DNA from 3 places in the Arthrobacter sp. 05L428 genome. Region 1 is predicted to be linked to each of the others. Evidence: riboswitches for the same ligand, from Rfam matches in the RefSeq annotation. Region 1 holds a riboswitch; each other region holds the start of a gene.
What was found. A riboswitch is a leader RNA that binds a small molecule or an ion and turns the genes downstream of it on or off. The one in region 1 is predicted to bind thiamine pyrophosphate.
Positions count from the first base shown of each region.

Region 2: it holds a riboswitch for thiamine pyrophosphate, as region 1 does, so the genes downstream of both, thiO (glycine oxidase ThiO) here and thiC (phosphomethylpyrimidine synthase ThiC) in region 1, are expected to answer to the same signal.
Region 3: it holds a riboswitch for thiamine pyrophosphate, as region 1 does, so the genes downstream of both, AC1DH3_RS10005 (ECF transporter S component) here and thiC (phosphomethylpyrimidine synthase ThiC) in region 1, are expected to answer to the same signal.

Region 1 covers NZ_JBFTNW010000001.1:942,914-950,404, forward strand. Annotated here, with positions in the region: gene ffh (signal recognition particle protein) at 1-67, shown strand, start outside; gene AC1DH3_RS04380 (alpha/beta fold hydrolase) at 167-901, shown strand; gene thiC (phosphomethylpyrimidine synthase ThiC) at 969-2,813, opposite strand; TPP riboswitch at 2,782-2,889, opposite strand; gene AC1DH3_RS04390 (amidohydrolase family protein) at 2,984-4,084, shown strand; gene AC1DH3_RS04395 (VOC family protein) at 4,165-5,040, shown strand; gene AC1DH3_RS04400 (hypothetical protein) at 5,320-5,757, shown strand; gene rpsP (30S ribosomal protein S16) at 5,978-6,400, shown strand; gene AC1DH3_RS04410 (RNA-binding protein) at 6,402-6,644, shown strand; gene rimM (ribosome maturation factor RimM) at 6,771-7,373, shown strand; gene trmD (tRNA (guanosine(37)-N1)-methyltransferase TrmD) at 7,375-7,491, shown strand, end outside.
Region 2 covers NZ_JBFTNW010000001.1:542,863-550,353, forward strand. Annotated here, with positions in the region: gene AC1DH3_RS02620 (DNA-methyltransferase) at 1-622, opposite strand, end outside; gene AC1DH3_RS02625 (DEAD/DEAH box helicase) at 631-2,373, opposite strand; gene AC1DH3_RS02630 (RNB domain-containing ribonuclease) at 2,692-4,197, opposite strand; gene AC1DH3_RS02635 (ferritin-like fold-containing protein) at 4,238-4,909, shown strand; gene thiE (thiamine phosphate synthase) at 4,906-5,634, opposite strand; TPP riboswitch at 5,661-5,781, shown strand; gene thiO (glycine oxidase ThiO) at 5,772-7,067, shown strand; gene thiS (sulfur carrier protein ThiS) at 7,064-7,300, shown strand; gene AC1DH3_RS02655 (thiazole synthase) at 7,306-7,491, shown strand, end outside.
Region 3 covers NZ_JBFTNW010000004.1:39,946-47,436, reverse strand. Annotated here, with positions in the region: gene AC1DH3_RS10025 (glutamate--cysteine ligase 2) at 1-1,203, opposite strand, end outside; gene AC1DH3_RS10020 (UDP-N-acetylglucosamine 1-carboxyvinyltransferase) at 1,265-2,788, opposite strand; gene AC1DH3_RS10015 (energy-coupling factor transporter transmembrane component T family protein) at 2,885-3,688, opposite strand; gene AC1DH3_RS10010 (ABC transporter ATP-binding protein) at 3,685-5,304, opposite strand; gene AC1DH3_RS10005 (ECF transporter S component) at 5,318-5,950, opposite strand; TPP riboswitch at 6,020-6,163, opposite strand; gene AC1DH3_RS10000 (heme-degrading domain-containing protein) at 6,310-6,855, shown strand; gene AC1DH3_RS09995 (DUF4235 domain-containing protein) at 6,892-7,155, shown strand; gene mnhG (monovalent cation/H(+) antiporter subunit G) at 7,177-7,491, opposite strand, start outside.

The sequences.
Region 1 (7,491 bases):
GGAATTCGACCCGTCCCAGCTGAACCTGCCCAAGGGTTTCGACAAGTTCCTCGGCGGCAGCAAGTAGCGGAAGCCGCCTTGGCGCTGGCAGTACCTCGGTGGCCAGGATGTCGGCGTGCAGGATGTCGTCGGCTTCGATGACGGACCGGTGCCATAGGCTTAGGGCATGTTCAAGCAGCGCGTAGTTTTCGTCCACGGGGCCGGCAGTTTTGGCGCCGCGGCGTGGCCGAAGCAGCACGGCATGGCGCTGAGCTACGACGCCTTGTTCCTGCGGCGGCACGGCTTTGACGCCGTCGCCGAGCCGCAGGAGACGGACTTCGCCGCCGACGCCGCAATTGTGCTGCGGGCCCTGGCCGACGACGGCCGCGGCGCTGCCGGCGGCCACGTGGTGGCCCATTCGCAGGGTGCGATCGCGGCGATGATGGCGGCCGTCGAACGCCCCGACCTGGTGCAGTCGCTGACCCTGGTGGAGCCGGCCTGCCTGTCCTTGACCGCGGAGCTCCCGGCCAGCGCTGCGCACCGGGCGCTCATGCAGCCGCTCTTCGACGTCCGGCACAGCCTCAGCGACGACGACTTCCAGCGGGAATTCGTCCGCCGTGCCTTCGCCGCCGGCGCCCCGGGAGCCATGACGCCGGAGGCCCTCCGGGCGGCGCGCCGGCTGCGGCTGCAGGCACCGCCGTGGGAAGCGCCGCTGCACATCGTTCCCGGCGTGCCCACCCTGGTCCTTACCGGTGGCTGGGAGCCGCTCTACGAGGAAATCGCCGGCTACCTGAGGGAGACGGGCGCCCTGCACCGCACCGCACCCGGAGGGCACCGGCCGCAGGACTCAAAAGAGGGCGACCGCGCCATCCGCACGTTCATCGCCGACGTCAACCGCAGCCGGCACGCCCACGCCTCGTAGGAGTGGCCGGCCGGACGCCTACCCCGCAGGGCAGGCGCCCGGCCGCGGCCTAGGGCTGTGCCTGTGCCTAGGCCTGTACCGCTGACTGTGCGCCCACGGTGGGCTCGGGCAGGTAGACCTTGCCTCCGGCCGCCAGAAATTCGTCGCTTTTCCTCCGCATTCCGTCCGCCAGCTGTGCCAAGGCTGCCCGGGAATCCGCCGAACCGTACTCGTCCCGGATGTCCTGGCTGATCCGCATGGAGCAGAACTTCGGCCCGCACATCGAACAGAAATGGGCTGTCTTAGCCGGCTCCGCCGGCAAAGTCTCGTCGTGGAATGCCTCAGCCGTCACCGGGTCCAGGGACAGCGCGAACTGGTCCCGCCAACGGAATTCAAACCGGGCCTTGGATAGGGCATCGTCGCGTTCGTGCGCTCCGGGGTGGCCCTTGGCAAGATCGGCGGCGTGGGCGGCGATCTTGTAGGTGATCACGCCGGTCTTCACGTCGTCCTTGTTGGGCAGGCCGAGGTGCTCCTTCGGCGTGACGTAGCACAGCATGGCGGTCCCGTAGCGGGCGATCTCGGTGGCGCCGATCGCCGAGGTGATGTGGTCATAGCCCGGTGCGATATCCGTGACCAGCGGCCCCAGCGTGTAGAAGGGCGCGCCCTTGCAGAGTTCCTGCTGGCGCTCCACGTTTTCCCGGACGAGGTGGAACGGCACGTGTCCCGGGCCCTCCACCATGACCTGGACATCGAAGTCCCAGGCCCGTTGCGTGAGCTCCGCCAGGGTGTCCAGTTCGGCGAACTGGGCAGCGTCGTTGGCGTCCGCCGTCGACCCCGGCCGCAGGCCGTCGCCGAGTGAGAAGGCGACGTCGTAGCGGGCGAAAATTTCGCACAACTCGTCGAAATGCGTGTAGAGAAAGTTCTCCTGGTGGTGTGCGAGGCACCACCCAGCCATGATGGAACCTCCGCGGGACACGATGCCGGTGACCCGGTTGGCGGTCAACGGGACGTACCGCAGCAGCAACCCGGCGTGGATCGTCATGTAGTCGACGCCCTGCTCGCACTGTTCGATCACCGTGTCACGGAAGATCTCCCAGGTCAGGGCGTTTGCTTCGCCGTTCACCTTCTCCAGTGCCTGATAGATCGGGACGGTGCCGATGGGGACGGGCGAGTTGCGGATGATCCATTCGCGGGTCGTATGGATGTCGTCCCCGGTCGAAAGGTCCATCACCGTGTCCGCCCCCCATTGCGTGGCCCATTGGAGCTTGTCGACCTCCTCGGCGATGGAACTGCTTACCGCGGAGTTGCCGATGTTCGCGTTGATCTTCACCAGGAACGCCTTCCCGATGATCATCGGCTCGGACTCCGGGTGGTTGATGTTGCTTGGGATGATGGCCCGGCCGGCGGCGACTTCGCCGCGGACAAGCTCGACGTCGCAGTTCTCCCGCAGCGCGACGAAACGCATCTCCGGTGTCACGATGCCGTGCCGCGCATAATGCATCTGGGTAACCGTTCGGCCTTCGACGGCGCGACGCGGCTCGGGCGGTGCGCCCCGCCATTCAGCCGAGGCGGCGCCGCGCCTGACCGCGGACTTGCCGTCGTCGAGCAGAGTGCGTTCCCGGCCGCTGTACGGCTCCGTGTCCGCGCGCCCGGCGATCCAGTCACGGCGGAAAGCGGCGAGTCCCACCACCGGGTCGCTGCCCGGGCCCGCGGTGCGGTAGACCCGGAACGGAGGATTCCCGACGCCGCCAGGGGACGGTGCCAGGGCGATTTCGGTTACCGGGACGCGGATCCCGCCGTCCTCGACGTACGCGAGGGCATGCGACTTCAGGGACTGCGTCACGGTAGCTGCTGCGGCGCTGTTCCCATTCTGGGCAGGGCTCTGCTGTGGATTTGTTGCGCTCAAAGAGATACTCACTTCCTTCGCCGGCATTACCCGGACAGGTTCAACGGTCGCAGGCTGCGTCAGCCCGATCTCAGCCCCTGCAAGGGCACCCGTGTGGTCGTAGACGAAGCTACCACAGGCCGACGGGAAGCCGTCGAGGGGCTGGGGGGCTGGGCGGGCTAGGCCCGCGGATCGCGATGCGGATTAGGCTTTAGGCCATGAGCGGCATCATCGAGTTCAGCGGCCCGGTCCTCACCGGAGCCGACCAAGAGCGGCGCGGGCTGTGGGCCGTGGACGGCCGCCTGACCTTCCGGCGCCCCGCGGCCGCGCCGGACCTGGTCCTGGACGGTTGGGTGATCCCCGGGCTGGTCGATGCGCACTGCCACATCGGGCTCGGACCCGGCGGGGATGTCCCCGAGGAAGTTGCCGAGCGGCAGGCCCTGACCGATCGCGACGCCGGTACCCTGCTGGTCCGCGACGCCGGCGCCGTTCATGACACCCGCTGGATCCAGCAACGGCGCGAGCTGCCACGCATCCTCCGCGCCGGGCGGCACATCGCCAGGACGCGGCGGTACCTGCGGGGCTTCGCCGTCGAGGTGGAACCCGAGGACCTCGTGGAGGCCGTACGCAAGCAGGCCCGCGCGGGGGACGGCTGGGTCAAGCTGGTGGGGGACTGGATCGACCGCGACGCCGGCGACCTCGCTGCGAGTTTCCCGGCCCGGAGCGTCAGGGACGCGGTCCGGGCCGCCCACGACGAAGGCGCCCGCGTCACGGCGCACTGCTTCGCGGAGGACACCCTCGATGACATGCTCGACGCCGGCATCGACTGCATCGAACACGGAACCGGGCTGCTTCCCCGGCACTTGCCGCGCTTCGTCGAACAGGGTGTCCCGATTGTCCCCACCCTGATCAACATCGCCACTTTCCCGGACATCGCGGCCCAGGCCAAGGCAAAGTTCCCCCGCTACGCGGCGCACATGCTGGGGCTCTGGGAACGCCGCGCCGAACGGATCCTCGAGGCGTATGAGGCCGGGGTCGCCATCTACGCCGGGACGGACGCGGGGAGTGTGATCAAGCACGGGCGCATCGTCGACGAACTTGAGGCCCTGCACGGCGCCGGGCTCCCCGCCGGCGCCGCCCTCGACGCAGGGGCCTGGGCCGCCCGCGACTGGCTCGGAGCCGACGCGATCACAGAAGGTGCCAGTGCCGACGTCCTGGTCTGCGCCGAGGATCCGCGCGGGAATCTCGGCACCCTGCGCGAGCTCAGGGGCATCGTGCTCCGCGGCGAACTGGTACAGGGGAGCATCCCCGGCCATTAGGAATAAATTGAAGCTTCAAGTAATTTAACTCTACGAGGGTCGCCGAAGGTCGGGGGCCACAGAACCACCGGAGCGTTTCAATGACCGTAGAAGCCAGCACCCAGGATCTCCTTCCTGCCGAACTCACCATGGGCACCGTGATGCTCAAGGTCGGCGACATGAAGCTGATGACGGACTACTACCAGCGCGCCCTCGGCCTCGACATCGTTGCCGAGCAGGACGGCGGGCTCTACCTCGGACGCAAGCTCAAGCCGCTGGTCCACCTGGCACCGGCACCCGGGCTGAACCTGCCCTCCCGCGGCGAAGCCGGCCTCTTCCACACCGCCCTTCTCTTTGAGGACCAGCCCTCGCTGGCCGCCACCGTCGCGTCCGCCGCGCAGTATGAGCCGCAATCCTTCACCGGCAGCGCCGACCACCTTGTCAGCGAGGCCTTCTACTTCAATGACCCGGAGGGCAACGGTATCGAGCTCTACTGGGACCGCCCCCGCGAAGCCTGGTCCTGGGACGGCAAGAACGTCGTGATGGACAGCCTGGCCCTGCCGCCGCAGCGCTACCTCGAGCAGCACCTCACCGAGGCGTCGCTCGCCGGGCAGCGCGAGGCCGACGCCGGCGTCGGGCACGTCCACCTGCAGGTCGGCGACGTCCAGTCCGCGCACGACTTCTACGTCGGCACCCTCGGCTTTGAGAAGACCGCGGGCTGGCACGGCCAGGCGCTCTTCGTCTCAGCCGGCGGCTACCACCACCACATGGCCATGAACGTCTGGAACAGCCGCGGCGCCGGCCCCCGCCGCGACACCCTCGGCCTCGGCGAAGTGCTGGTTGAAGTACCGTCCGGCGACGACGTCGGCGCCCTCGCCGACCGCCTCAAGACCGCGGGCGTCCAGTCGCACCACACCGGAGCCGAGCTGCGCTTCGAGGATCCGTGGCGCAACAGCATCCGCGTCGCCGTCCGGTGATCATCCGGACATGCCCAACCTGCAGCGCCAGGACTGGACATGTCCAACCTTCGAGGCCCGCGTTGGGCATGTCCACCTCCTGATGCTTGGGTCCGCGGACATGTCCCGCGTGCGCTTCGGGGAATGGACATAGTGGGATTATGTCCCTTGCTTGCGGCCGGGGCAGAGCATGTCCGGTCCGGGCGCGGCCGGTCCGGGCGCGGCCGGGCTGGAGCGGATAGGCTGAAAGCGACGCCAAAAACGCGGCCAGCGCCGCCAACCCTCATGAGGAGCACTTCCTTGGGATTTACTGAAATCTTCGTCGCCACCCATGACGCCGCCCTCAAGCGCGCCGCGGCCCTCGACGGCGGCGCCGCGGTCGCCCCCGGCGCGGTCCGGATTCCGGACATCAGCGACTTCGAAGTCGAACGCCTGGGTGACCTGGCCGGGACTGCCGTGCATGCCGCCGGGGCCGACTATGAGCTGGCCATGGTGGACGTGGCCAGCGACTCCCTGCTGGGCGTGCCGGCCGCCATGGTCCGCGCCCTGGCCGAGTTGCTCAGCTACGAGACCGAGGGCGAGGGTGATGTCCTAGCGGACGTCGCCGAAGGCTGGGCCGCGGAGGAGGACATGCCCTTCGGTGCCGACCAGGCCGCCCGCTATGTCCGCCAGCTCGCCGAACTCGCTGCCGGCGTCGACCCTGCCACCAAGGCCGGGCTCTACGTCTGGACCTCCTGACGCCCCAAGCTGACGGCTCGAAAAAGTGCCCGGACACGCAGCCCTAGGGTGTCAAGTCGAAATCCGCGCGGTGATCTGGCACAATGAACAGGTACTCGATCTGCGTGGCCCCTCTCTCCGCGTCCGGATCTTGTCCTTTTAGAACCCCCTAGTACGGCCCGCCCCACGGGTGCAGAACGCCGGGCTCGACCCCGTTTCAGAAACAGGAGTGACCACAAAAGTGGCCGTAAAGATTCGCCTTAAGCGCTTCGGCAAGATGCGCGCACCGTACTACCGCATCGTCGTCATGGACGCACGCTCCAAGCGTGATGGCCGTGCCATCGAAGAGATCGGCAAGTACCACCCGACCGAAGAGCCCTCGTACATCGAGGTCGACACGGACCGTGCCCAGTACTGGCTCGGCGTCGGCGCACAGCCGTCCGAGCAGGTTGCCGCGATCCTGAAGATCACCGGTGACTGGCAGAAGTTCAAGGGTCTCCCGGGCCAGGAGGGCACCTTGAAGACCAAGGCTCCCAAGGAAGCCTTCGTTACCCCGGAAAAGGGTTCCGTGATCATCCCGGAAGCTATCACCAAGAAGGCTAAGAAGGACGACGCAGCCGAGGCTCCCGCCGACGCCGAAGCAGAGACCACCGAGGCTGAGTAAATTGCTGGCAGAAGCGCTCGAACACCTGGTCCGCGGGATTGTTGACAGCCCCGAGGACGTCAAGGTCAGTGCGAAGAACAACCGCCGCGGGGACACCCTCGAGGTGCGCGTTCATCAGGACGATCTGGGACGGGTGATCGGACGCCAGGGCCGCACCGCACGCGCTTTGCGCACTGTGGTGGCGGCGCTGGCCGACGGCGAGCCGGTCAGGGTCGACGTCGTCGACACCGACCGCCGCCGGTAGCGCGACCAGCATTATTTGTCTTTAGTCCGGCCCCTTCACCAGCTTATGGTGGAGGGGCCGGACTGTTTTGCGCAGCAAATGCACCAACAAATCCCAGACTTTACGAGAACCCGAACAGAGGAACAGATGCAGCTTCAGGTGGCACGAATCGGCAAGCCCCATGGCATCCGCGGCGAAGTGACCGTCCAGGTGCTGACGGACGCCCCCGGTGACCGCTTTGTTCCCGGCACCCAGTTCGTGGTGGAACCGGCGTCGGCCGGGCCGCTGACCGTTGAGAGCGCCCGCTGGAACAAGGACATCCTGCTGCTGGCGTTCGAGGAGGTGGAGACCCGCAACGAGGCGGAAGCCCTCCGCGGAGCCAAGCTCTACGTCGAGACCGAAGAACTGGACGAGGACGACGACGAGGGCTGGTACGAGCACGAGCTGGTGGGCCTGGACGTCCGCGTCGGCGACCAGGTGGTCGGAAAGGTCTCCGGTCTGCACACCATGCCGGTCCAGGACCTGCTCGTGGTGACTGACCGGGACGGCAAGGAAATCCTGATCCCGTTCGTGGAGCAGATCGTGCCTGAGGTTAACGTCGCGGACAAGTACGTCCTCGTCACCCCGCCAGCCGGCCTTTTCGAGGTCAACACCGAGGCCGGCGGGACCCCCGACGACGGCGGCACCGAAACAGACGCCGACGCCGAGGGAGCCAGCGACGCCGAACGTGGCGCGGGGGACAACGCCTAAGATGCGGATCGACGTCGTCAGCATCTTCCCCGAATACCTGGCACCGCTGGAACTCTCGCTGATCGGAAAGGCCCGCCAGGACGGGCTGCTGGACCTCAACGTCCACGACCTCCGCGAC
Region 2 (7,491 bases), 400 kb from region 1:
AGACAATCGTGTGCCACCAGACGTCGGTGGGAAGCTTGCCGAGTTCGCGCTTGGCCGGCGTGACGAGTCCGGGTGCCATGTACGGCTCCCGGTCCACCTCGGCGCTGTCGAAGTGGTATTTCGCCGGGTTCTTTACGTACACGAGGATGTTGTCGTGTTTGGTCGGCCAGCGGAACTTGGCCCGGGCGCCGTAGTCGTACGCCCAGATGATCTCGTTGAGGAAGCACTCGCGGCCGAAGATCGCATCCAGCATGACCTTGGCGTAGTGCACCTCGCGGTAGTCGAGGTGCAGGTACAGGGTGCCGTCGTCGGCGAGCAGCCGCCAGGCTTCGACCAGCCGGGGCTCCAAGAAGGACCAGTAGTCGCTGAAGGCGTCGTCGTAGCTGTGCAGCGCGCCCTTGATGGTGTCGTAGGAGCGGCCCTTGAATCCGACGCGGTCGCCCTCGCCGCCGGTGTTGAGCACCATTTTGGTTTCCTGGCGCCGCTGGACCCGGCCCGTGTTGAAGGGCGGATCCACGTAAATGAGTGTGAAGGCGCCGTCCGGCAGCGTCGGGAGGTATTCCGCGTTATCCGCGTGAACCACCAGGTTGCTGCCGTCCGGCGCCCAGACGGTGTCAGTCATGTAGGGGATTAGGCCTCGGCGCTGCGTGCCGGGGCGCCGCCCTGTGCCTCGCCGGCCACCACTTCGCCGTTGCGGCGGCGAGTGCGGGTCCGGCGGCGCGCGCGGGTAGCCCGGTCGACCTCGGTCGGAGCGCTCGCCGTTGCCGGGGCGCTTGCCTCGGCGGGTCCCGTGGCGGTCTCCTTTTCGGGCGAACGACGACGGCGCTCACCGGAGCGTCCGGCGTCACGGCCGCCTTCGCGGGAGCCGGAGCGGCCATTGTCGCGTCCGCCCTCGCGGGAGCCTGAGCGGCCGGCGTCGCGTCCACCCTCGCGGGAGCCTGAGCGGCCGCCGTCGCGTGCACCGTCGCGTGTACCGGGACGGGCGTTCTTCTTGCCGGTCTCGCCGAGGTCCTCGAGGACTTCGGCGTCGACGCCGGCGAGCACCCGCTTGTCGCGGGGGAGACGGCCCTTGGTGCCCTCCGGGATGTCCAGCTCCTCGAACAGGTGCGGCGAGGAGGAGTAGGTCTCCACCGGTTCGGGCACGCTCAGGCCGAGGGCCTTGTTGATCAGGCCCCAGCGCGGCATATCGTCCCAGTCGACGAAGGTCACGGCGGTGCCCTTGTTGCCGGCGCGGCCGGTGCGGCCGACGCGGTGCAGGTAGATCTTCTCGTCTTCGACGCACTGGTAGTTGATCACGTGCGTGACGTCGTCGACGTCAATGCCGCGCGCGGCGACGTCAGTGGCGACGAGAACGTCCACCTTGTTGTTGCGGAAGGCGCGCAGCGCCTGCTCACGGGCACCCTGGCCGAGGTCGCCGTGGATGGCGGCCGCAGCGAAGCCGCGGTCCACGAGCTCCTCGGCGACCTTGGCGGCGGTGCGCTTGGTCTTGGTGAAGATGATGGTCCGGCCTCGTCCGCGGGCCTGCAGGATCCGAGCCACCACCTCGATCTTGTCCATGCTGTGGGCACGGTAGATCAGCTGGCGGATGTCGCGCTTGGTGAGGCCCTCATCCTCGGGATCCGCGGCGCGGATGTGGGTGGGCTTGGTCATGTAGCGGCGCGCCATCGCGACGACCGGGCCGGGCATCGTGGCGGAGAACAGCAGCGTCTGGCGGACGGCCGGGGTACCTGCGATGAGGGTCTCGACGTCCGGCAGGAAGCCGAGGTCCAGCATCTCGTCGGCCTCGTCGAGGATGACCATCTTGACGTTCTTGAGGACGAGGTGCTTCTGCTTGTAGAGGTCGATCAGGCGCCCGGGGGTGCCGACGACGATCTCGACGCCCTGCTGCAGCGACTCGACCTGCGGCTCGTAAGCACGGCCGCCGTAGATCGTGGTGATGCGGGCGTTGCGTTTGCGGGCGGCGTTCTGCAGGTCGCCGGCGACCTGCACCGCGAGCTCACGGGTCGGCACGATCACGAGGGCCTGCGGTGCGCCGGGGGCCGGGAGGTCGGCGAAGCCCGCGTCGTCGCGTCCGATGACGCGCTGCAGGGCCGGGATGCCGAAGCCGAGGGTCTTGCCCGTGCCGGTTTTGGCCTGGCCGATGATGTCGTGGCCGCTCAGTGCGACCGGCAGCGTCATGGCCTGGATCGGGAACGGGTGGGTGATTCCGGCGTCGGCAAGGGATTCAACAATGTCGGCACGGACGTTGTAGTCGGCGAAGGACTTTTCCGCGATTTCGTGCGGGGTTTCGTCCGAAATGATGGTCTCTTCCGGCTCGATCGATTCCGTGCCGGACTCGTCGGTAAGAAGCTGGTGCGTGTGCAATTCACTCACAGGGGAGTTTCCTTATTCATTTGGGCTGCGCTGCTTGCTCAACGGGGCCGGCCGAGGGCCGTTCCGGAGCACGCTCAGGAGCGCAAGCAAGTCCAGTGGAAGCCGATCGCGGGCTATCTAAATGCTGGCACTGGGACCAGCGGGTGTGTCTCAAGATCGCGTAGGGGCGGGCTTGTTGAATTCGAAAAACATGGAAATCAACGACCGGGCATCCATTACTACCCTTCCAGTCTAGCTGTTCGCCGTTCGGAACCTCGACCGGTGCCCGCGGTGCGGCGCGCCAGTGGCACGGCTGCGGGGCGCAAGCCGGGCGAAACATCAGCCCACGAGTTCGAGCCGGACCTCCCGCGTGGCGATGTCCGAGGATACGACCCGCACCCGGACCTGGGTGCCGGGCTCCAGCTCGCCGGGGCACCGTGCGGTCACCGCGGGCTCGGCGATCTGCACGATCCCGGACGGGCCATTGCCGTTCCCGTTGCTCTTCCCGTTCCCGTTGCTGCCCTTACCGTTTCCGTTCGTGCCGCCGTTCTTCGCGGGCTTTGAGCCCGAGATCACGACGGCGTCGAACTCCTGCCCGATGTGGTTGCTCAGCAGGGCCGCCTCCACGGTGTCCAGCGACAGCCGCTCCAGCTTGGCGGCCAGTTGATCCGAAGCCGCCATGATGGCCGGCAGCGACGGGAGGGCTTCGCGGGCCCAGCCCGGAACCTCGGCGCCATTGGACAGGGCCTCGCAGATGACCAGGACGAAGCGGTCGATCAGGCGCCGCAGCGGGGCGGTGGAGTGGGCGTACGCCGCACCGATAGCGGACTGGATGGCGTCCTCCGGGACGGCGCCGTCGAAGTGGGTGTAGCCGGCGCCGCGGAAGAGCATCCCGGCCGAGTGCACGATGGCAAGCTGGCGCGGGTCGGTGGGGTCCAGGGTGCGCAGGTATTCGCCGTAGCTGATCCGGCCGTCCCAGGGCTTGCCGAGTGCGCCGGTCTGGCGCCGGAAGTGCCGCAGCGAGCTCTCATCCGGGGCGGGCATGGTCCGCAGGATGCCGACCTTGCCCTGCAGCATGAGCTCCGCTGCGGCCATGCCGGTCATCAGCGAAATCTGGGCGTTCCAGTCCTCCACCGGCAGCGGCGGCGCCGCGACGATCCGGTAGCCGCCGTCGGGCAGCTGCTCGATCTCCTGCTCCGGCATGTTCAGGCTGGCCCCGCCGCGCAGGCGCTCCAGTTCCACCCGCTTGCTGCCGACTTCCTTGAGCAACTGCAGAACGGGGTCCGCGGTACCGCCGTCGAGTTCGGCCTGCACACCTTGGTAGCTGAGCTTGGCCCGGCTGCGGACCTGTGCCCGGCGGACCAGCACGGAGGAGACCTCGGCAGCGGCGTCGAGCTCGAACTCCCAGACGAAGGCCGCGCAGAGCTGGCCCGCCAGCAGGCTGCCGGCCGCTTCGCTGATGACCTCGGGGTGCAGGGGGATGCGGCCGTCCGGAGTGTAGAACGTCTGGCCGCGGCGCCGGGTCTCGGCGTCGAGCGCGCCGCCGGGGGCGACGAAGGACGGGACGTCGGCGATCGCGTAGAAAACCCTGTACCCGTCGCCGGCGCGGTCAATGAACAAGGCCTGGTCCAGGTCCGTCGAGGACGCCGGGTCGATGGTCACGAACTCCACGTGAGTCAAATCCAGTTCCGGCAGCTCGTGGGAGGCGACGGCCGCCTCGGCGTCCCGGAGCACGGCTTCCGGAAACGGCCCGGGCAGCTCCAGAACGGTGCGCAGTGCGTTGAGCGCCTGGGCAAGCTGGTTCTTCTGCTGGCGGACGCTCGGAGTCAGGCGATGATGAGACACGGAATCAGGTTAGCCCGATTTCCGCTACTAGTCTTGAAGCATGAGCACCTCCCCGGCCGAGCCCGCCCGCTACAACCGTTTCCTCCGGGACCTGCTGGGCGTGATGGCCTACGGGGAGCTCTCGGCCTTCGAACGGCTCTCCTCCGACGCCCGGTATTCGCCCACCCTGCACGACCGGGCGGTGCTGGGCGGCCTCGCCGTCATCGAGTTCCAGCATTTTGAACTGGTCTGCGCGAAGCTGGCGGAGATGGGCATTGACGCGGAGGAGGCCATGCTGCCGTTCCAGCCTTCGGTGGACCACTTCCATGAGCGCACCCGCCCCGCCGACTGGCACGAGTCGCTCATGAAGGCCTACGTGATCGACACGGTCTCCGCGGACTTTTACCGGTCCATTTCGGGCTATGTCGACGCCGGGACGGCCGGGCTGATCGAACTGGTCCAGGCGGCCGGGGACGCGACGGTTGTGCTGCGGGACCGGCTCAAGGCCGCGCTCGCCGACGATCCGCGGCTGGCGTCCCGGCTGGCCCTGTGGGCTCGGCGGTTGCTCGGCGAAGCGCTTACCCAGGCCCAGCGGGTCAGCGTGGAGCACGCCTTCCTCGGCGGCCTGACCGGCACGGACGAGGACCGGGCCGGTGAACTCGCCCGCGCCCTGACCGCCGAGCTTGCCGCCGCCCATTCCCGTCGGATGTCAGAGCTGGGACTAGCCGGCTAGTTGTCCGCGGCGCCGCTGTGGACGTCGGCGTCGGCGTCCGCCCCGGCGTCGAGCGCGGCGAGCAGGGCACGCGCGGCCCCGGCAGGATCAGCGGCCTCGGTAATCGCCCGGACCACCACAATCCTTCTGGCTCCGGCGTCGACCACCTGCGCCACGTTGCCCAGGTCGATGCCGCCGATCGCGAACCACGGCACCACCCCGGCGACTTTCCCGACATCGGCGGCCTCGGCCCGGACGATCGCCGCGGCGGCGTAGCGCACCAGGTCCAGCCCGACGGCGGCGCGGCCCGGCTTGGTGGGGGTGGCCCAGACCGGGCCCACGCAGAAGTAGTCCAGCCCGCCCCGGCCCGGGGACGCCGCGATGGCCGCATCCACCTGTTCCGGCGTGTGCGTGGACATGCCGATCACGGTGCCCTTGCCCAGGAAATCCCGTGCCGCGGCGAACGGGATGTCCTTTTGCCCAATGTGGAACACCGGCGCCCCTGCCAGTGAGGCCAGGTCGGCACGGTCGTTCACCGCCCAGAGCCGGCCGTGCCGCCGCGCCACGGAGTGCAGGACCTCCAGCAGCTCAAGCTCCTCGGCCGCCTCCAGCGACTTGTCCCGCAACTGGATGATGTCGACGCCGCCGGAAAAGGCAGCGTCAACGAAGTCCTCGAAGTCACCGCGCTCCTTCCGGGCATCGGTGCACAGGTACAGGCGGGCGGTGGTGTGGACATCCTGGCTCATGCCCCAAGCCTAGTTCCTCTAAACTGGGCGCATACCGCGGGAGCCCGCGCGGGCCGCCAGACGGCCGACGGGCTGAGAGGGCGTCAGAGCCGACCGCTTGACCTGATCCGGCTAGTACCGGCGTAGGGAAGGAACCCATGGACGTATCCGTCGCACCACCCGCCACACCACCGGGCCCATCCTCGGATTATTACGACGTCGTCGTGATCGGCGGGGGAGTGATCGGCCACGGCATCGCCTGGGAGGCCCGCCGTTCTGGCCGTACCGTCGCGCTGGTCGACGACGCCCCCGGCACCGGCGCCAGCTGGGCTGCCGCCGGCATGCTGGCGCCCGTGAGTGAACTCCACTACCAGGAGGAGGAGCTCCTGGCCCTGATGCTGGAAGCCTCAGGGCTGTGGCCGGAGTTCGCCGCCGGCCTGGCCGGCGGCAGCACTGACGGCGGCGGCACTGGATATCTCACGACGCCGACCCTCGCCGTCGGCGCGGACGCGGCCGACCGCCGGGCGCTCGCCGACCTGCGGGCCGCGCAGCAGGCCTGCGGCCTGGCCGTGAAGCCGCTGACCGTCCGTGAAGCACGCAGCCGCGAACCGTTGCTCAGCCCCGGTATCTCCTGCGCCTTCGACATCCCGGCCGACCACCAGGTGGATCCGCGCCGGTTGCTGGCCAGGATCGGTTCACTGCTGGCTGCCGACAGCCGGTTCACGGCCGTGCCCCGCCGCGCGGCCGGGCTGCTCTGGCGGGGCGGCCGCGTCGCCGGCATCCGTTTCGAGGGCGGCGGAGAGCTCCGCGCCAGCGAGACGGTCGTAGCCAACGGCCTGGCCGCGGCGGAACTGCATGGCCTGCCCGGGGGATTGTCCCTGCCGCTGCGTCCGGTTTACGGGGACATCCTGCGGCTCCGGGTCCCGGCACGGCTCCGGCCACTGCTGCGCTCGACCGTGCGGGGCCTGGTCCGCGGGGTTCCGGTCTACATCGTCCCGCGGGAGGACGGCACGGTCGTGATCGGCGCAACCCAGCGGGAGGATGCGCCCTCCGAGGCTGGCGCCGTCTCTGCCGGCGGCGTGTACCAGCTTCTGCGTGATGCCCAGCAGCTGGTCCCGGCCGTTGCCGAGCTGGAACTGCTCGAGGCCACGGCGCGGGCACGCCCCGGGACCCCGGACAACGCCCCGCTCCTAGGGCGCGTGGCCAGCGCTGGATCCGGACAGGACGTCGAGGGACTCATCATTGCCACCGGGTTCTTCCGGCACGGGGTCCTGCTCACCCCGGCGGCCGCCGCCATCTGCCGGGCGCTGCTGGACGGAGAGCCGGACCGGCGCTGGGAGGGCTTCCGCCCGGACCGCTTCTCCAGCCGCCGCCCGGTTTCTCCAGCCCCCGGCTCATCCGAGCGGGACGCTTCACCCGCGGACGCTCCAGCGAAAGACAGGACGACAGCATGAATATCAGGCTCAACGGAGCGCAGCACGCCCTCGCCGACGGCGCCACTATCAGCGCCTTGGTCAGCGGGGTGACCGGCCGGACGCTGGCCGCCGACGGCCGGGCCACGGACGGCCGGAAACTGGGCGTCGCCGTCGCCCGCAACGCCGAGGTGGTGCCGCGCAGCCAGTGGCACGCGACCGCGCTCGCCGAGGGCGACGACGTCGAACTCGTTACGGCAGTACAGGGAGGATAGAGGGCATGGAAGCAACAGCAATGCAGGAAACGCAGCAGGCACGCCGGGATCTGCTGACGGTTGACGGAGTGGAACTGGGCTCCCGCCTGATCATGGGCACCGGCGGTGCGCCGAGCCTGGACGGCCTCGGAGCCGCGCTGGTGGCCTCCGGAACGGAACTCACGACGGTGGCCATGCGTCGCTACTCTCCA
Region 3 (7,491 bases), on a different contig from region 1:
GGGGGCCGGTTCTGACATTCCCTCGGCGTCCGCACCGTGCATCGTGACCCGCACGGCATGGGCGACGACGGCGGCCAGGCCGGCGTCGTCGGAGGGGGTGTCCAGCCCCGGAGCGCAGAGCGCCTGGCGCTGCAACTGCGAGCCCGTGCCGTGCGCCAGGACGCGGTCCACGCCGCGGCGCACCAGGTCCAGCTCCCCTTGCTCCGCCAGGACGGGGGCCACGAAGTCGACCAGGGCGTGCGCCACCTCGCCGGCGGGAGCGGGACGGAAGCTGCCGAAGTCCAGCAGCTCGCCGCGCAGCCCGCAGTTGCTGGCCTGCCACGCGGCCATTTTTAGCAGGACCGTCGGCACCGGGGCCGGATCCACGCCGTCGCGCCACTCCCGGCTGGCGGACTCCACGAGGGCGCGCACCAGCACCGCGATCAGCGCCGCGTCCTCCGCCCGCAGGCAGACATCCGCGACCCGGACCTCCACAGTGGGGTGGTGGCGGGCCAGCCGGGCATCAAAATAGATCATCCCTTCGTCGAACAGCACCCCGCTTTCCAGCAGCCTCGTGACCACCCGCCGGTAGACCGGAAGGCTCCCAAATATCATGGAGGGCCCCGCCGCCGGCCAGCGGTTCCAGGCCTGGGTGCGGTAGCTTTCGAAGCCGGTCTCCGTCCCGTTCCAAAAGGGTGAGTTGGCGCTGAGCGCGATCAGCACCGCCAGTTTGTCCCGGATCCGGTCGAGGACGGCGACGCCCTCCTCGGGGGACTCGATGAAGGTATGGACGTGGAAGCCGCACGTCAGCTGCTCCTGCACCGTAAGGCCGAAGCGCTTCTGCATGGTGGCGTACCGCGGGTTGGGCGTCGTGTGGGTGGCAGCTGCCAGCGGCGATGTGGCCAGGGCTGCCACCCGGGCTCCGTGCATCCGGGCTACGCGGCCCGCGAAAGCCCGGGACTGCCTGATTTGCTGGAGCAGCGCGCTGTGGTCAAGGCAGGGCACGGTCTGGGTCTCGATCTGCTCCAGCTTGAGCTCGAAACTGAAGCCCGAGTCATCGTGGTTCGGATCCGCGGCAGACGCCGCCGTGGCGTCGGCAGACGCCGCGGCCGCTGCCGCGGTGGCGGGTTTCAGTCCGCGCAACAGTGCGTCGGCCAGTGCCAGCGGGACCCCGGTAACGGGATCCACGATCAGCAGTTCCTCCTCTACGCCAAAGGTGCGCATGCAACCATTGTGCGTCAGCACCCGCCCCGGCGCGCTACCCCAAAATCGCCGCTCAGACGATTCAGTCCTGGAAATACTCGATCTTGGCGCCGATGGTGTTAAGCCGCTCGGCCAGGTCCTCGTAGCCGCGTTCGATCACGTAAATGTTGCGCAGCTCTGACACACCACGCGCGGCGAGCATGGCCAGCAGCAGGCAGGCAGCCGGGCGCAGGGCCGGCGGGCAGCCGACTTCCGCGGCCCGCCACTTGGTGGGCCCGTTGACGTAGATCCGGTGCGGATCCAGCAGCTGGACCTGGGCGCCCAGCTTGTTCAGCTCGGTCAGGTAGATGGCCCGGTTCTCGTAGACCCAGTCATGGATCATCGTCTGGCCGTGGGCGTTGGCGGCGATGACGGCGAAGAACGGCAGGTTGTCGATGTTCAGGCCGGGGAATGGCATCGGGTGGATCTTGTCCGTTGGCGCCCGCAGCTCGGAGGGTTTGGTGGTGACGTCCACCAACCGGGTGCGGCCGTTGCGGGCAAGGTACTCCGCGGATACCTCCAGCCGCTGGCCCATCTGCTCGAGGGTCGCCAGTTCGATCTCCATGAACTCGATCGGGACGCGGCGGATCGTGACTTCGGAGTTGGTCACGATGCCGGCGGTGATCAGGCTCATCGCCTCGATCGGGTCCTCGGACGGGAAATACTCGATGTCGGCGTCGATCGACGGGCGGCCGACGATCTTCAGCGTCGTGGTTCCCACGCCGTCGATCTCCACGCCCAGCATCTGCAGGTAGAAGCAGAGGTCCTGGACCATGTAGTTTGGGCTGGCGTTGCGAATGATCGTGGTGCCGCGGCGGTGGGCGGCGGCCATGATGGCGTTTTCGGTCACGGTGTCGCCGCGCTCGCTCAGGACGAAGGAACGGTCGTGGCCGTCTGCCGGCGGTGCCTGCACGCTGTAGAAGCCGGACTTCGCCTCGACGCTGAGGCCGAACTGGCGCAGGGCCTGCATGTGCGGCTCCACGGTGCGGGTGCCAAGGTCGCAGCCACCGGCGTAGGGCAGCCGGTATTCGCTGGACTCATCGAGCAACGGGCCGAGGAGCATGATGACGCTGCGGGTGCGGCGGGCGGCCTCGACGTCCATCGAGTCGAGGTCCAGCACGGCCGGTCGGCGGATCTGCAGGTCGTTCGCGTCGAGCCAGGTGCACTCGACGCCGATGCTGGTCAGGACCTCCACGATCCGGTTGACCTCTTCGATCCGGGCCAGCCGCCGCAGGACGGTGGTGCCGCGGTTGATGAGACTCGCGCACAGCAGCGCGACGCCGGCGTTCTTGCTGCTGTTGACGTCCACGGCGCCGGAGAGCGTGCGGCCGCCCTCCACCCGCAGGTGGGTCATCTGCGGCCGGCCGACTTTGACGATGGCGCGGCCGAAAATGGATTCGAGCCGCTCAATCATTTTCAGGCTCAGGTTCTGCTTGCCCTGCTCCATCCGGGCGATGGCGCTCTGGCTGGTTCCCAGCTCGGCCGCGAGCTGTCCCTGAGTCCAGCCCTTCTCGCCGCGGGCGTCCCGGAGTACGGCGCCGACATATTCAGCAGTCTGTTGAGTCATATGCAATAAATATCACGGATGAGCTATTTTGACGGGCCAAATCCCCAGAACTGCAATAAAGCTCACAGAATATCCATCTCGTGCGATATGTAGCGGCTACTGCTGGCCGAGGAACACCATGTTCCACGTCCCGGCAGCGACGGCTGCGGCCACGGCGGCACCTGAGATCAGCAGGCCCCCGAGAACCACCCACGCGTCCAGCCGGCTGAACGTCGCCTTCCGGGCCCAGGTCCGCTGCGCGCCGCCAAAGCCCCGTGCTTCCATGGTCACGGCGAGCCGGGAGGCGCGGCGGACGGCCTGGACCATCAACCCGAAGCTTTGCCCCAGCGTGGCCCTGAGCCGCTGCACCGGGTTTCCGTGCGAGCCGACACCGCGGGCTCGCCGGGCCATGCCGATGGTCTGCCATTCCTCGGCCATGAGCCCCACCAGCCGCATCGCGGCCAGGGTGCCGAGCACGAAACGGTGCGGCAGCTTCGCCTGCTGCGCCAGGGCGTCGGCCAGGTCCGTGGGGTCGGTGCAGCTCATCAGCAGCACCGCCGGCAGCGCGATCGCGAGGCCGCGCAGCAGGAAGCCCAGCCCGAGCTGCAGCGAGCCCTCGGTGATGGACCAGACGCCGACGTCGAGCAGTATCCTGCCATGGTCCGGGGCCAGGATCGCGGTGCTCCAGCCGCCCACGGCGGCCGCGAGGATCAGCGGCCAGCCGCGCTGCCAGAGCAGGGCCAGGGTCAGGCCCGCCAGCGGGAACAGCAGCAGTTCGAAGGCGAGCGCCACGGACGCGGACACCCAGTCGATGGACAGCGCCAGCGCGACCGTGATGAGCACGACGCCGGAGAATTTCGCCAGCGGGTTGGCGCGGGTCAGCAGAGCGTGGTTTCCGCGCAGGGTCAGGGCGTCCCTCATGGCGCCGCCACCCCCGGATTCGTCCTGCCGGGTAGTCCCGGCGCGCCCGACTGCGGTGCGCCGAGCTTCAGCTCGGTGCCGCCCAGGACCTCGCTGAACTCCGCGTCGTGGGTCACCGAGACCACCGCGGTCCCGGCGTCGAGAAGCTCGGAGAGGAAGGAGGCCAGTTCCGCCCAGGTGTTGGCGTCCTGGCCGAAGGTGGGTTCGTCCAGCACCAGCACCTGCGGGTGGGCAGCCAGCACCGTGGCCACGGAGAGCCGCCGTTTTTCCCCGCCGGAGAGCGTGTAGGGGTTGGCGTCCACGAGTTCGCGGAGCCGGAGCCGTTCCAGCAGCTCGTCGACCCGTTCTTCGCCGCGGCCCAGCTGGCGGGGACCGAACATCAGTTCGTCCAGCACCCTGCCGGTGACGAACTGGTGCTCGGGTTCCTGGAACACCGTGCCGATCCTGGCGATCAACTGCTGGGCCCTCCATTTGTACGGATCGATGCCTGCGCCGGCGCTCAGCTCGGTGGTGGCGGACACCGCGCCGGAGACCGGGGAGAGCAGGCCTGCCAGGGTCAGGGCGAAGGTCGACTTCCCGGAACCGTTGGGGCCGGTGATGGTCAGCGCCTGGCCGGCCCGGACCCGGGCCGTGATGCCGGACTGCACCGGGACGGGTATTACCGTGCTGAAGCCCCGCAGCAAACCGGTGCGGCGGGGCCGTTCGCGGGACACGGCCAGTTCCTCTGCGGCCAGCAGCAGCTGGCCGGCCCCGGCGTCCCCTTCGGGTCCTGTTCGGCCGCGGCGGGCCCGGGTGGCGGGCACATGGCCCGGCACCCAGACGCCGGCGGAGATGAGCATGTCCCGCGCCCGCTCCAGGACCAGGTCCGGGGGCCCGTCCAGCAGCACGGCGGAGTCCGTGGCGGATCCGGGCTGCAGCACGACGATCCGGTCCACAAGGTCTTTCCAGACAGCAACCCGGTGCTCCACCACCACCAGGGTGGCCCCGGTCTTGTCCAGGCACCGTCCCACGGCGTCGCGGACCTCCAGGACACCGGCCGGGTCAAGGTTGGCGGTGGGCTCATCGAGGAGCAGCAGCCCGGGCCGCATCGCGAGGATCCCGGCGAGCGCCAGCCGTTGCTTCTGGCCTCCGGAGAGCGACGACGTCGGGTGATGCAGCGGCAGGCCGCCCAGCCCGACGTCGTCGAGCGCCTCCCCCACCCGCCGCCAGATGTCCGCCGGGGGGACCGAGAGGTTTTCGGCCCCGAAGGCCACGTCGTCGCCGAGCCGCGACAGCACCACCTGGGTCTCCGGGTCCTGCTGCATCAGCCCGGCCCGCCCGCGCCGGGCCCTGGGCGGGGCTCCGTCGATCAGCAGGCTGCCGGTCTCATCGGAGTCCTCGGCATCAGCGGAAGCAGCAGCGGACGCGGCTGCCGCAGTGCTGTCCCCCAGCACACCGGCCAGGGCGTGCAACAGCGTGGACTTGCCGGCGCCGGACGGGCCCAGCAACAGCACGCGCTCGCCCGGACGGATGTCCAGGTCCAGGCCGCTCACGGCGGGCCGGGCCCGGCCGGCGTGCCGCCAGCCCCAGCCGCGGGCGCTGACCGCGGCCGGGCGTACGTCGTCGACAGACCTCATGCGTGTGCGGGCATCAGGAGAAGACGGGTTCCGATGCCGCCTTGCGGGACCCGAACGAGGCCAGCACCCCGGTCTTGGCCAGGCCGCGGGTGGCGAGCCAGGACAGTCCCCCGGCAATCACCGCTCCGGAGATGGCGCAGAAGATGATGTAGGCGAGCTTGTCACCGGTTTCGTACGCGATGTTCCAGCCCCAGGGCAGGAAGGAGTCGTTCAGGCCGCAGAACAGGCCCGCACCGGCACCGGCCAGCAGGGACACCGGAAGGTTGAACTTCTTGTACAGGAACGCGGCAAAGATGAGTTCGGCGCCCAGGCCCTGCAGGATGCCGGAGATCAGCACGGTGGTGCCGTACTGCGAGCCCATGATCAGCTCGCCGGTGGCGGCCACCGCTTCGCAGAACAGCGCCGCCCCGGGCTTGCGGATAACGAGCATGCCCAGCACCGCCGGGATCATCCAGCCGCCGGCGTAGAGCCCGGTCAGCGGCGGGTAGACCGCGTTGAGCGGGACGGAAACAAGGTTGGAACCCTGGGACCAGGCCCAGAAAATCACACCGCCGGCAACAGCGATCAACGCGGCCACCACAATGTCGACCACGCGCCAGCTGTATTTGCCGGTGGTCAGTGTCTGCTTCGCAGAAATGTCAGTCATATCGTCCTCCTGAGGAACAGGAGGGGAGGGTGCTCCGGCGGCACCGCGGCCTTCGCCACGGGTGCCGGGCACCCTGAGAACTCGACTCCCTTGCGCCGGTACTAACCGGATCAGGTTCGAGGGTCTGCGGCTGTCCGCACTCTCAGCGCCCACCTACGGTTACCTTGGATTTCTCCAGTGATGCCCGACGGCGGCGCTCCCCTGTCGTATCTAAATCGCCCTTGTGGGCTGGCTCAGTTTACACCCGGCGGCACTCCCAAGTGACTCGCAGTCGTTGTCGTTTTGAGGGCTCATAACGGCAACAACTGCGAGTCAGTTGGGCTTGCGCGGCGGCGGCCACCTAACGGAAGCTGAGTCCCATGACCGACGCACCAGTGCCTTCCCCCGAGTACGACCCGGACTCCGCGGAACCACAGCCGCCGGGATCCCTGGCCGCGCTCATCGGCCGCATCCTGGCCGAAATCGACGAACTGCAGTTCCGGTCCTTCAGCAAGGACGACGCGCTGGACCTGGGCCTCCTCCTGGTCCAACTCGGCCGCCAGCGCTCCTACCCGATCGCCATCGACATCAGCAAGGGCGATCAGGTCCTCTTCCACGCCGCACTGGAGGGCGCCACCCCGGACAATGAGCGCTGGATCAAGGCCAAACAGCGCACCGCGGTGCGGTATGAAGTCCCGTCGCTGCTGGTGGGCCTGCGGGCGCGTGCTGCCGGTCAGAGGATCGAGGACAACGCCTGGTTCGACCAGCGGGAGTTTGCAGCCCACGGCGGCTCGTTCCCCATCTACCTGCGCGGAACCGGGGTGGTAGGCACCGTCACGGTGTCGGGGCTGCCGCAGAAGGACGACCACGAGCTGGTGGTCGAGGCACTGACCGAAATCCTCGGCCGCCCGGGGACGCTAGGCTAGGGGAAGCCCTGTTTCCTCCCGCAAGGAGTACGAAGTATGAACATCTTCATCAAACTGCTTGGCACCGGCGTCAGCCTCCTCGCCGGCTTCGTCGGCACCAAGGTAGTCGACACCGTCTGGGAAAAGACCACCGGCAACAAACCGCCCAAGGGCCACGACGACGACGTCCCCACCACCCTGCGCCAGGCCCTGACCTTCGCCCTCATTTCGGCCTCGGTCAGCGCCATCATCCAGGTCCTCGCCAACCGCGGCACGCAGCGGGCGATCACCCGCTTCGCCAAGACCCAGGACCTGGTCTAAGCCATATCGCCGCCGGCGGCGTTACTCGTCGTCGTCGTCCGTGAATCCGCGCTTGCCGGCCGCCTGCTGCACCACGGCTTCCAGCTCGTCGGCGCTCAGCAGCTCGGGGTGCAGGTGCTTGGTGCGGTAGCCGGCGCGGCCAACCATGTGGGCGGAGACCGGCACTGTGAGCAGCTGGAAGATCCACGCGACCACCAGCACCGGCCACACCCACCAGGTGCGCAGCTGCAGCCCCACGGCGCAGAGCAGCAGGAAAAGCCCCAGCACCTGCGGCTTGGTCGCGGCGTGCATCCGGCTCATGAGGTCGGGGAACCGCAGCAGGCCGATGGCCGCGCC